One region of the Brevibacillus sp. AF8 genome, then DNA from elsewhere that is predicted to be linked to it. Evidence: riboswitches for the same ligand, from Rfam matches in the RefSeq annotation. Region 1 holds a riboswitch; each other region holds the start of a gene.

The links. Region 1 has a riboswitch for cobalamin ahead of KB186_RS17625 (energy-coupling factor ABC transporter permease). Riboswitches for the same ligand answer to the same signal wherever they lie in the genome.
Region 2: another riboswitch for cobalamin. It lies ahead of KB186_RS19620 (ABC transporter substrate-binding protein); the one in region 1 lies ahead of KB186_RS17625 (energy-coupling factor ABC transporter permease).
Region 3: another riboswitch for cobalamin. It lies ahead of KB186_RS12755 (ABC transporter substrate-binding protein); the one in region 1 lies ahead of KB186_RS17625 (energy-coupling factor ABC transporter permease).

Annotation. Positions count from the first base shown of each region.
Region 1 covers NZ_JAGQDN010000013.1:129,574-133,758, forward strand. The annotation lists gene KB186_RS17615 (GerAB/ArcD/ProY family transporter) at 1-240, opposite strand, end outside; gene KB186_RS17620 (quinone-dependent dihydroorotate dehydrogenase) at 392-1,483, shown strand; cobalamin riboswitch at 1,617-1,810, shown strand; gene KB186_RS17625 (energy-coupling factor ABC transporter permease) at 1,954-2,718, shown strand; gene KB186_RS17630 (energy-coupling factor ABC transporter substrate-binding protein) at 2,715-2,999, shown strand; gene cbiQ (cobalt ECF transporter T component CbiQ) at 2,996-3,793, shown strand; gene KB186_RS17640 (energy-coupling factor ABC transporter ATP-binding protein) at 3,790-4,185, shown strand, end outside.
Region 2 covers NZ_JAGQDN010000016.1:71,025-75,209, reverse strand. The annotation lists gene KB186_RS19625 (FecCD family ABC transporter permease) at 1-683, opposite strand, end outside; gene KB186_RS19620 (ABC transporter substrate-binding protein) at 708-1,727, opposite strand; cobalamin riboswitch at 1,897-2,096, opposite strand; gene KB186_RS19615 (M24 family metallopeptidase) at 2,113-3,204, opposite strand; gene KB186_RS19610 (alpha/beta fold hydrolase) at 3,329-4,099, shown strand; gene KB186_RS19605 (ABC transporter permease) at 4,155-4,185, opposite strand, start outside.
Region 3 covers NZ_JAGQDN010000008.1:10,695-14,879, reverse strand. The annotation lists gene KB186_RS12770 (MerR family transcriptional regulator) at 1-317, shown strand, start outside; gene KB186_RS12765 (pyridoxamine 5'-phosphate oxidase family protein) at 365-949, opposite strand; gene KB186_RS12760 (MBL fold metallo-hydrolase) at 1,107-2,051, shown strand; cobalamin riboswitch at 2,201-2,349, shown strand; gene KB186_RS12755 (ABC transporter substrate-binding protein) at 2,506-3,501, shown strand; gene KB186_RS12750 (FecCD family ABC transporter permease) at 3,503-4,185, shown strand, end outside.

The DNA.
Region 1 (4,185 bases):
TTTTCCTGAGCGTTGCGCAAGCCATTCATGCAAAGACTGTTGCTTCGTACTTCGATTAACCACAAACAGCAAGTACGCCCAGAAGGAAAAAGGGATACCGGCAATCAACACGCTCAACCAAGCATCTCTTCCGGCTTTACTCAATAAGAGGGGGATAACGGTTACGTGGTTCGTAATGCCGATCGTCAGCATCATCACCATAATGGCTTGACCAATCCCGATTTTTCCGTCCACTTTCATGAAAGACTTATCCCCCTGTGCGTGGTGGTGCTGTTAGGATTTGCCTGCTTGGCTGGAAATATGTATCACGTATAAAGGTTACATCCTCCCGAAAAAGTATGGTATTCTACTATGAGGTAAAAAGGTAGAAACGGAGTAAGGAGTGCAGCCGATGTATCAGCTCATAAGAAAATATCTGTTCCAGCAAGATGCGGAAGAGATTCACGAAAAGACAATTGGTGCCTTAAGGCTGGTGGAGGATTCTGCTCCAGGCAAAAGCATCCTGAAGATGATCTATCAGGTAAAAGACCAGCGGTTGGAGAATAAGCTGTGGGGAATGACGTTTCCGAATCCAGTCGGACTTGCAGCCGGTTTTGATAAAAATGCAGAAGTCTACCATGCGTTGGGTGCCCTTGGTTTTGGATTTGTGGAAATCGGGACATTGACGCCGCAGGGGCAGCCAGGCAATCCGAAGCCCCGATTGTTCCGATTGCCGGAACATCAAGCTGTCATTAACCGAATGGGCTTCAACAATCATGGTGCGTATTTGGCTTCCCAGCATTTGGTCGATTACGCATACTCAGATGTTCCGATTGGGATTAACATTGGGAAAAACAAAGTAACGCCGAATGAAGAAGCGGCCGTCGACTATAGCAAATGTATGGACATGCTCTATGCATACGGTCACTATTTCGTCATTAACATCAGCTCTCCGAACACCCCGAATCTGCGTGACTTGCAGGAAACAGAGAGCTTGCGTCATTTGGTGCGTGCAGTAAGGGAAAAGGCAACCGAAATGGAAGCGCGTTCCATCAAGAAAAAGCCGATTTTGTTGAAAGTAGCGCCAGACATGTCAGATGAGCACATGCGCGATGTGGTTCACGCTGCTGTAGAAGAAGGCATTTCCGGAATTATTGCTACCAATACGACACTGTCACGCGAGGCGGTTTCCGGACATCGATTTGCCGAGGAAGCGGGCGGCTTGAGCGGAAGACCTCTTACAGAGCGTTCCACGGCTTGGGTGAAGGAGATTTATCAAGAAGTAGGAGATAAGGTACCAATTATTGGTGTCGGCGGTATTTATAACGGGGAAGACGCCTACGCGAAAATCCGGGCAGGAGCTAGTCTCGTTCAGGTGTATACAGGGATGATTTATCAGGGCCCAGGTATCGCCAAGCAAATCAACAAAAAACTGCTGAAGCTCATGCAACGCGATGGCTTTAAACATATTAGTGAAGTGATTGGCGTAGACGCAAAAGAATAGATAGAACAAAGTATGCATAGGTCGATGGCTCCGTTTGTAAGGGTCATCGACTTATGCGTTTTCGCTTATATTCTTCCGATTTATGTAGTGATCCGGTATAATGATGTGGGACAAACATGAATTGTCAGTCAATTGCATATAGTCGGCGTTAGGTGCCTTTATGTGACGCATAAAGGGTAACAGGGAATCGGGTGAAAGTCCCGAGCGGTCCCGCCACTGTAACCAGGGAGCTCTCTTTGAGAAGGAAACCACTCATTTTCGTATGGGGAAGGACAAGGAGCGCATGGATCTGGAAGCCAGGAGACCTACCTAGTAGCCACACCCACAGAACCTTCGCGGAAAGGAGCGGTGAATACGAGGCAATGAGGCTGTCTAGTCAGTCTGTTGTTTTGTGTGCACATCTCGTCCATTGATGGATGGGATTTTTTTGTTTGGAGGAAAGAACGAAAGTGAGTGAAGGAGGAATGAACATGAATCGATCTCGTCTCGTATCTACTTGTCTGATGATCGCGGGCTTCGTCCTGTATTTTTTGCTCAATGAACCTGAGACAGGACACGCGATGCACATCATGGAAGGGTATTTGCCTTTATCCTGGGCCTTATTTTGGTGGGCTGTCTTCTTGCCATTTTTTATTCTTGGGATTCGCTCGATTAACAAAATTGTAAAAGAACATCCCGAAATGAAGCTCCTAATTGGCGTTGCAGGAGCGTTTGCCTTTGTTTTATCTGCACTGAAAATCCCTTCGGTTACAGGCAGCAGCTCTCACCCGACTGGAACGGGCCTCGGTGCCATTATGTTTGGACCTTTTGCGATGTCTGTGCTAGGGAGCATGGTGCTCTTGTTTCAAGCCCTGCTATTGGCGCATGGAGGTTTGACTACGCTAGGGGCGAATGCTGTATCTATGGCAGTGGTAGGACCAATGGTGGCATACGGAATCTATCGGTTGATCATGAAAGTGGCAGGAAGCCAGCGACTGGCGGTTTTTGCGGCGGCGGCTTTGGCTGATCTCGCTACCTATGTAGTGACTTCGCTTCAACTGGCACTCGCATTTCCAGCTGAATCTGGCGGAGTGTTGGCCTCGTTTGCCAAATTCGCAGGAATTTTTGCATTCACGCAAGTACCGCTCGCCATCAGTGAAGGTCTGTTGACCGTTCTTGTTTGGAACTGGTTGTTATCTTACAACGCAAAAGAGCTTACACAGCTTCGTTTGCTCAAACGGGAGGAATCGCTGTGAAAAAAGGATGGAACTGGCTTTTACTCATTGGAGTAATCGTACTGGCTATTGTCCCGCTGTTGCTGGTTCAGGATTCGGAATTTGGCGGCGCAGATGGCGTGGCAGAGGAAGCGATCAAGGAAATCGCCCCGAACTACGAACCGTGGTTCCAGCCGCTGATAGAGCCGCCAGGGGGAGAGACGGAGAGTCTATTGTTTGCGGTGCAGGCGGCGTTGGGAGCGGGAGTGGTTGGCTACGCCGTGGGCTTGTACAAAGGCCGGTTGGATAAGCGGAAAAAATGAACGGACTGCAGCTTGATTCTCTCTCTTATCAAAACAGGCTGAAACGTCTGCCGCCTGCTCATAAGCTATTACTGGCGAGCGCATTGTTACTGCTCGTCCTGGTAGGACATGTATGGATGCAGATGGCTGTCGCTGTGTGGATGACGGTATGGGTAGTGGTGTATGCCCGGATTCCTGTCCGTATCTATTTTACCTTTATGATCGTGTCGCTCTCGTTTTTCGCTGCGGGGCTTCCTGCTCTACTGGTTGAAGGGGCGAGAGCAGGAGAAGTGCAGGTCCAGGTCGCGGCAGCATGGGAGCTGGGTTCTTATGTGCTCTATGTGCCGATGTCGTCCTTCAGTAAAGCTTGGATCTTGTTTTGGCGTACCATGGCGAGCTTATCCTGCTTTGCTTTCATTTTGTTTACCGTGCCGTTTGCTGAAATTTTGCAGGTGCTTCGCCGGCTACGTATGCCTGTCCTTGTAACTGACTTATTAATGATCATGTATCGGTTTATTTTTGTGTTGGTAACGATTTCTCATCAGCTCTGGATTGCCCAACGTTCGCGCGGAGGTCATCGCGGCTTCCGAGCGACGCTTCGGGATGCAGGGGTTCTCGTTGCGCAATTGTTTGTCAGAGCAATGCGCAAATACGAAGCCTTGCACAAAGGAATGGCGGCTAGGGGCTTTGGGGAGAGCATGCAGGTGCTCTCGTTTCATACCCACTCCCGCTCGCGCCGCTATGAGTGGGAGGCAATCGCAGGCTGTATGCTGCTGGTGCTGCTTGAGTGGTGGACAGGAGGTTGGCGGTTATGACATCACGGTTGTTGGAGTTCATCGATTTGCAGTACACGTATCCGGGAGGGCGGGGACCTGTCCTGACAGGGCTGTCCTTATGGATTCCTGAGGGGAAGAAATGTGTTCTTTTGGGACGGAATGGCTGTGGGAAGTCGACTTTGTTCTTGCATGGAAACGGAATCATCGAGCCACAGCAGGGACAAGTGCTGTGGAAAGGAAAACCGCTTGTCTACAAACGAGCCGCATTGCAAGAGATGACGCAAAAGGTGGGCTTGGTCTTTCAAGATCCCGAGCATCAGTTGATCGCAAGCACGGTCGCAGAAGATATATCCTACGGTTTATGCAATCAGAAGCTGCCTGTGGAAGTAATCCGGGCAAAGGTAGAAAAGGTGCTGGATGCATTCGGGTTG
Region 2 (4,185 bases), on a different contig from region 1:
CGGTATTGGGCCATTAAAACGATGAGACAGATGACGACAATCATTGTAGGGATCGTCAGGTACTCCCATTTCCCGCCAGCCAGACTGCCACTTAACCAAAACAGAACCGTCCCAATTCCATGCTCATTTGGCGCTGAAAAAACAAGCAGACTGGTAATGGCCGACAAGATCGCAGATATCGCAATTCCAGCCATGAGCAGGCGTACCGTCGAGTTTTGTCCACCAATACGGGATAGCGTAAAAATAAGAATGATGGACACAAGGGAGCCTGTAAAAGCGCCAAAGGATAGCGCATACTGCCCGTACATGCTGAATGCTCCAAAAATAATTACCGAGGTAGCGCCAACCGAAGCACCTGAAGATACGCCTAACACATACGGGTCAGCCAGGGAGTTGCGAACCAACGATTGAATCGCTACTCCCACGACAGACAGACCTGCGCCGACGATTGCCCCCAAGAGTACACGAGGAAAGCGAATATCCCAAATAATCGTTTGCTCACCTTTGGACCAATCCACTTCGATCCATTGGGTCAACATCGGAATTTTTGATAAGGCGATTTTCCATACCGTAGTCGGCTTAATCTCTACTGATCCCAGGGTAACTGCGAACGTAATCGAGAGGAAAAGTCCGACCAGTAAAGTAATGATGATATAAGGTAACTTGATCTGTTGCAGTGCTATTCCCTCCCTTAAAAGGGGCGTACTCTATTTGAATTTATCCGGGTAGAGTCCTTCCGCCAAAATTTTCAGCGCAATCGGTGCTCGAACACCTTCAGAAGCTGCGGACAAAGGCAATACCATTAGTCGTTGATTTTTAATCGCCGGGATATCCGCCAATTCTTTTTTACTCAAAAGGAAATTGCGTTTTTGCTCGACGGTTCTGTCCCCGTAATCTACGATAATAATCACGTCTGGATTGCGACTTACTACTTGTTCCCAACTTACCTCTGCCCACCCCTTTTGAATATCGTCAAAAATGTTCTTACCGCCTGCATTTTTGATTAAGGATGTCATGTAGTTGTTGGCTGCTGTGAATGGTTTATCTTCCCCGTTGTCGTACACGAACACTTTTAGTGGCTCGTCAATCTTGCCAATTTTGCTCATGGTTTGATCCATTTCACTCTTCATTTTATGGATCAAATCATTGGCTTTGTCCTCCACACGGAAAATGCGTCCAATGTTCGTAATGTCCGCAAACACATCGTCGATAGTCGGACCAGGCATGCTAGATGACGCTTGCAGATACGATTTGATGCCAACCTTTTCCAAATCTTGCATCGATCCTACGCCCTTCTCGCCGAATCCACTTTTCCATCCGGCGTAGACAAAGTCTGGGTTCGCTGCCAGCAGCACTTCTTTCGTAGGATACTTGTCAGACAGTACCGGAATCTTGTCGTAATCTGCTTTTAACTCAGGAAGGATTTTATCATCCAGGTAAGCAGTTCCGACCATTTTATCAGCAAGGCCCAATGCCAGCATGATTTCGGTGACGTGCTGGTTCAAAGTCACTGCACGCTCAGGTGCTGTTGGATAAGTCATTTCGATACCATTATTGGTTAGTGTTACTGGCTTGCCTTCTGCTGCTGGAGCAGCTGTTTGTTCTGTTTTGGCTGGAGCCTGTGTTGTCGTAGTGGAGCCGCATGCCGAAACCAAAAGCATGGCAGCTGTCATAATACCGAAAGCTAGTCCTTTTATTACTGTATGCGTTTTGTTTGCCTTCATCATCTGTAATCCTCTTTTCTGTTTGGAAATGATGGCTTGAACCAAATCCTCCACAAAAAAGCACCCCCCATTTCAATCGGGAGGTGCATGACAAACGTAGATATAACTATAAGCAGGCATAAAGGCGCCCTTTCATAGACTGCTTCCACATCTGCCCCATCCTCGTGGGTCGATTGTATAGGATCGCATGGCAGGTCTCCTGGCTTACGGATCAACACACCCAGCTACCTTCCCATTTTTTGTCTTCCAAAAAACAGTGGCTATTTGCTAGGCACTCCTCGTTACAGTGGCGGGACCGCGCCGGTTTCTCACCGGACTTCCCTTTTAAGCTGACGGCATATGCCATCCAGCACCATTCGATACGTATTCAATTTTTATGATTTCTTCATTAGTTGATGGAAGTCAGTTTTTTCGGGAACTGCGTGAGTATTTCAACGCCCGTTTCCGTAACCAATACATCGTCTTCAATCCGCACGCCGCCTACACCTGGCAAATAGATGCCCGGCTCGATCGTAAAAACCATCCCTGGTCGAAGCACTTCTTGGTTCTGGCTGTGAACAGATGGATATTCATGTACGTCCATCCCAAGTCCGTGCCCAAGACGGTGCATGAAGTATTCACCGTAGCCTTTTGCAGTGATGACATCGCGAGCGGTTTTATCCAAATGCGCAAAGGTCACACCCGGACGAATCTCAGCAATTGCCGCTTCGTTGGCCGCCAATACCGTCTCGTAAATCTCTTGCAGCTGGGCACTGATCTCGCCTACAGCAAAGGTACGAGTAATATCGGATACATATCCGTTTGCAGCTACTCCGATATCAAACAAAAGCAAGTCGCCTTCTTGCACCTGGCGGGTTCCTGGCTTTCCGTGTGGAAGTGCCGACTTCTCCCCTGCCAATACCATGGACGTAAAGGATGGGCCTTCTGCGCCCAAGCGCTTCATCTGGAATTCCAGCTCAGCTACGATTTCTGTCTCGGTCATGCCTTTCTGAACTTTCTTCAGGGTCTCCCGCAAGGAATCCTCGACCAACTGAACAGCGTGTTTCAGACGATCCACTTCATCCGCGGATTTGATCAAACGCATTTCACGGAGAGGCTCTTCCACGTCCACATAGCTTGACGCCAGAACAACTTGTCCAAGTGCTTCATAGCGCTCGACAGTCATATGACTTTTCTCAATACCGAGCTTCGCCAAGTTCGCTGGCAACACTTGCTTGAGAATTTCATACGGGTTTTGGATATCCGTATGTGTATGGATATCTTGAACGAACGAAGCTTCTGCCGCTGCTTCACGATCAAGAGCAGGTACAATCAAGGAAGGCTTTCCCTCAGCAGGAATAACAAGACCCATAAAACGTTCATGCGGGTCAGTAAAAAATCCGGTCAAATAGTAGACGTGCTTGGGAGAGGTAATCAACACCGCGTTCAGCTCTTGCTCTGTCAAAAACGTGTGGAGCTTCGAAATGCGCTCTTGAAACAACTTCTTCACCCTGCTTTCACCAATTATTCTATTGCGAGAATACCACTTCCCCATCAAAAAAAGAAGAGTTCAATTGAAAAATCTCCCTTGGATCGGACAACCTATAAGTGGGGTGAAAATGAAAATGGAACAAATACTCGTCCATCAGGATGGCAAACAGTTTGCTTTTCACATATCAGGAAAAGGCCAGCCGTTATTGTGTATCCATGCGCCATGTATCGGCTCTATCAATTTTGTTTATCAGCAAACACTCGCAGATACATATCAGCTCATTGTCCCTGATTTACCCGGACATGGCGACAGTTCTCCGATGGAGAAGCCCTTTTCCATTGGGGAGTTGGCAGAACGGCTCCATAAGCTGATCCCGGCACTCGGCATTGAGCGTCCCTTTATTTTGGGCTACTCCCAAGGTGCCTCTATCGCCCTTGAATATTGTCTTCGCTATCCTGATCATGCACAAGGCGGTATACTCGTGAGCGGATTTTCCGAAGTGAATGACCTGTATTTACATGGACGATTTTGGATGGCCCAGGCGTTGTCGATGCTTCACGGAGTTCCTCTTCTTGCCCGTTCCATTGCTTCCTCACATGTCGATAACCCAGAAATGCGCGAAAAATGGACGGCACACGCCTCCAAAACAGATCCTACTAGCGTGAAATACCTTTACGCTGCCGGACATCGATATCAATGTACAGAGCGCCTGAGCAACATCCAGCTTCCGATTTTACTTGCCTATGGCGAACGTGATCAACGGATGCACCATTATGCGCAGACGCTTAGCATGAAATTGCCAAAAGCAAGACTCGAAATGATCCCGAACGTAAAGCATCAAGTCATCACGAAAGCTGCTCCTGCTTTCAATCAGTTGTGCCGCACCTTCATGGAAGAAGAATAAACAAGAAAAGACAGAAGGACGGCATCACATTCCCTTCTGTCTTTTTGCGATTGGACTAGCTTTTCATCCGCGGGTCAAGTGCATCG
Region 3 (4,185 bases), on a different contig from region 1:
TCGAAAAATCGAATCAGAAGGTCAAAGGCATGACAGAAGAACAATATGCCGCGCTGGAGAAATTGAACGCAGAGCTGCACGAGACGTTGTCGCAGGCTTTTTCGACAGGCGACCCTGCTCATGAATTAGCGCAAAAAGCAGCAGATCTTCACCGTCAATGGCTGAGTTTTTATTGGGACAGCTACAGTAAGGAAGCCCACGCAGGTGTGGCCCAGATGTATGTAGATGACCCGCGTTTTACTGCTTACTATGACAAGGAGCAGCCAGGTGTAGCCGAGTTTCTCCGCGATGCAGTGGCGATTTATACGAGCAAGTAAAGAGGTTTCCAAAAAAGAAGCTGCGAGAAAGGCAGCTTCTTTGTGTTTTACGCTTCGTTATCCCCACCTACTGCGGGGAAAAGCTTTTGTCCCAAGGGTGTTGGCAAGCCATCCATGCTGACTACGTTGTTTTCCTTTTGATAAGCAAGCAGTTCCTCTTCGTCTTTCGCCAAGGTCCATTTCTGAAGGGTATCCCGTTCTTTTGAAAAGGAATAGAAGGGGATGGCCCAGCCGCAAGAAGTCTTTACTTCCTGTACGTTTACGGAAATGATTTGACGAGCGCCGGGCAGAAGAGGGAAGTCCTTTACGAGCTCATCCCACCGAGGCGTATCCGGGAGAATAACCGTTCCTTTGCCGAATAGGCGCATGATGAGAGGAGGGCCTTCAAAGGCACAAAACATAAGAGTAATCCTGCCATTTTCCTGCAGATGAGCACTGGTTTCATTTCCGCTTCCAGTCAGGTCTAAATAGGCGACCTCCGTAGGCGATATGATGCGAAAAGAATCGTACCCTTTCGGTGAAAGATTCACGTGACCATCTGTGTCCATTGGAGCAGAGGCAACAAAGAACATTCGTTGCTTCTTGATAAACGTCTCATGCTCAGGTCGTAACTCAGAAAAAAGCTGACCCATTTTTGCACCCCTCCAAGTAATGGAATTTTTTTACTGCCCTTATATTACGATAAAAATATGAAGATTTTGTGTTGTTTTTCACCAGCGCCTCCCAAATAGGTGATAAAGTGTAAATATTCTCGCAACAAAATGATTTTTGAAAAGGAGGAGCATTTACATGCAATCATCACAGCCTATTTACTTAGGGGAGCGCATCCATTTAATAGACGGTTTCGATATGGGCTGGCCAGAGCGTACGGGGACTTATGTCATCGCTGAAGAAGAACTGACTTTGGTCGAAACAGGACCAAGCCCCTCCGTCCCATACATCAAGGCCGGTCTTGCCAAGCTCGGTTATACGCCGGAACAAGTAAAATACATCATTGTGACACATATTCATTTGGATCATGCAGGAGGAGTAGGACTGTTTTTGAAGGATTGTCCAAACGCAAAGGTCGTCGTCCACCCGAAAGGTGCACGTCATCTCGTAGATCCGAGCCGACTGATCGCAGGGGCGAGAGCGGTTTATCACGATGATTTTGATCGATTGTTCGATCCGATCGTGGCAGTTTCTGAGGAGAGGCTTTTGATTCGCGGCGACGGGGATACACTGAAGATCGGAGAAAATTGCGTGTTAGAGTTTGTGGATTCGCCGGGACATGCCAATCATCATTTCAGCATCTACGATCCCGTAAGCCGCGGCATGTTCACAGGGGATACGGCAGGTGTACTTTATCCACAGCTTCAAAAGGATGGCATACACCTCGTGCTGCCATCTACTTCGCCGAATCAGTTTGACCCAGATGCCATGCTAGCGTCTCTAAGCCGTTTTGAAGCACGCAAGCTAAATCGCATTTACTTTGGTCATTATGGGATGTCTGAGCAGGTGGATGATGTGTACCGTCAAATACGTGAGTGGCTCCCCGTGTTTGTGGAGGAAGGAGAGTCAGCGATTGCTGCTGGACAAACCTATGAAGAATTGTCTCGTACGCTGTTTGAACGAATCTCGGATCATCTACAGTCACAAGGCATCAGTGGTGACCACGACGTTTTCGAAGTACTCAAGCTCGATTTGCAAGTATGCTCCATGGGCATTCTGGATTATTTGCACAAACGAGAGTAGCCTGCGAAAAGCTTTACATTTGCCTGAACCTTTTGTTCAGGCGTTTTTCATTTTTAGTTAGGCAAGAAAGTATTGGCTTACGTGTTTGTCATTCTTTTTTCATCCAAGGAATGCTATGATGTAGGATGAATCATGGACTGTGACAATTTCAAACGTAACAGCAAATAGGTGCCTCGTCTTTTCTTAAAAAGATCGGGTGAAAAGGGAAGTCGGTGAAAATCCGACGCGGTCCCGCCACTGTAAATCGGCTCGTTCCTCAGCCGTAAGCCAGGAGACCTGCCTGTTTGTTTTCGTGCCTGTTGCCTTCGCGGAAAGGATCGGCCTATTTGAGGAAGCAGACCATCCTGTCTGTTTGCCCTGAGGTGCCGATCCTTTGATTTCCGAATGGAAGCAAGGGTCGCTTTTTTTATTGGAAGGTACAGTCAATCAGACATGAAGAAAGGAAGTTCTACATATGAAACGTTCATTGCGATTCATGATCCCACTACTGGTAGCGGCGAGCCTCGCGGGTTGTGCGGGTAATGATAACAGCCAGCCAGCACCAGGTGGACAAACAGGTGCACCGCAGACAACACCGCAAGAGAGCGCGGCCGAGCAGCCTGCAAAACAAACAACGTATCCATTGACAGTCACGGATGCGACTGGAAAAGAAGTAACCTTTGCAAAAGCTCCTGAGCGAATCGTCTCAACATCACCTGCCGAGACAGAGATATTGTTCGCATTAGGCTTGGAAGATCGGATCGTAGCTGTCTCAGACTATGACGATTATCCAGAAGCGGCGAAGGCAAAGCCGAAAATTGGCGGCGTCGTCAAACCGAATGAAGAAGCCATTCTCGCTCAAACGCCGGATATGGTCGTCGGTGGGATTTCGATGGAGAAGCCAGTGGCTGACAAGCTAAAATCTCTCGGAATGCCCGTCTACATTACTCATCCGACAAAGATGGATGACATCCTTAACAATGTTTTAACAATGGGAGTTATCACGAATACACAGGAACAAGCCGAAAAAGTCGTCGCGCAAATGAAGAAAGACATCGCGTACGTTGAAGATGCAGTGAAAAATGTAAAACCGGAACAGAAGAAAAAGGTATACCTGGAATTCTCCCCAGGCTGGACAGTCGGAAAAGGCGAGTTCATGGACGAACTCATCACACTGGCTGGAGCGACAAATATTGCTTCTGACACCCAAGGCTGGAATCCGATCAGTGAAGAAAAGATTTTGCAAAACGACCCAGACGTCATTTTGTATGCGAGCGGAATTACCGATGAAAAGACCGGCGTCAAGCTGGAGGATATGATCGCGAATCGCAATGGTTGGGATAAAATGAAGGCGATTCGTGAAAAACAAATCTTTGGCATGGACCAAAATATTTTGTCCCGCCCTGGTCCGCGCATTACACAAGGCTTGATCGAAGTAGCCAAGGCGATTTACCCTGACTTGGTGAAATAAAATGAAGAAACGATTGTTCATATGGGGAGGAGTCAGTTGTCTCGTCCTGCTGGCATCAATAGTCATCAGCATCTCGATGGGGGCGGCACAACTTCCGATCTCACAAGTATGGCTCATCCTGCTCCAGCAGATCCCGGGCTTCTCTGACTGGATTGCCGTAACGTGGCCGGAGTCATCTGAGCAAATTGTCATGAAGGTTCGTTTTCCACGCGTTGTATTGGCTGTCTTGATTGGGGCTTGCTTGTCGCTTGCGGGAGCGGGCTTTCAGGGAGTTTTGCGCAATCCGCTCGCCGATCCGTTTACGATGGGCGTGGCATCAGGTTCTGCTGTCGGAGCGGCCTTTTTAATCCTGTTTGGCTTGCAAATCAGCTTTTTGGGTGCATGGAGCACGCCTGTCGTCGCATTTCTTACAGGACTGCTCAGTCTATGGATCGTACTCGGACTCGCAAACACGCAAGGAAAGCTCCAAACAGAGACCCTGATTTTGTCTGGAGTTGTGGTGCAGGCTTTTCTCGGCTCACTCGTTTCCTTTATGGTTTCGCTATCCGATCAGACGGTCAATGAGATCGTGTTCTGGCTGATGGGCAGCCTGTCATTTCGGGGCTGGGCCTTTACGTACGTCTTGATTCCGTACTTGGTCATCGGTGGAATGGTGCTGGTGAGCTATGCGCGTTCCTTGAACCT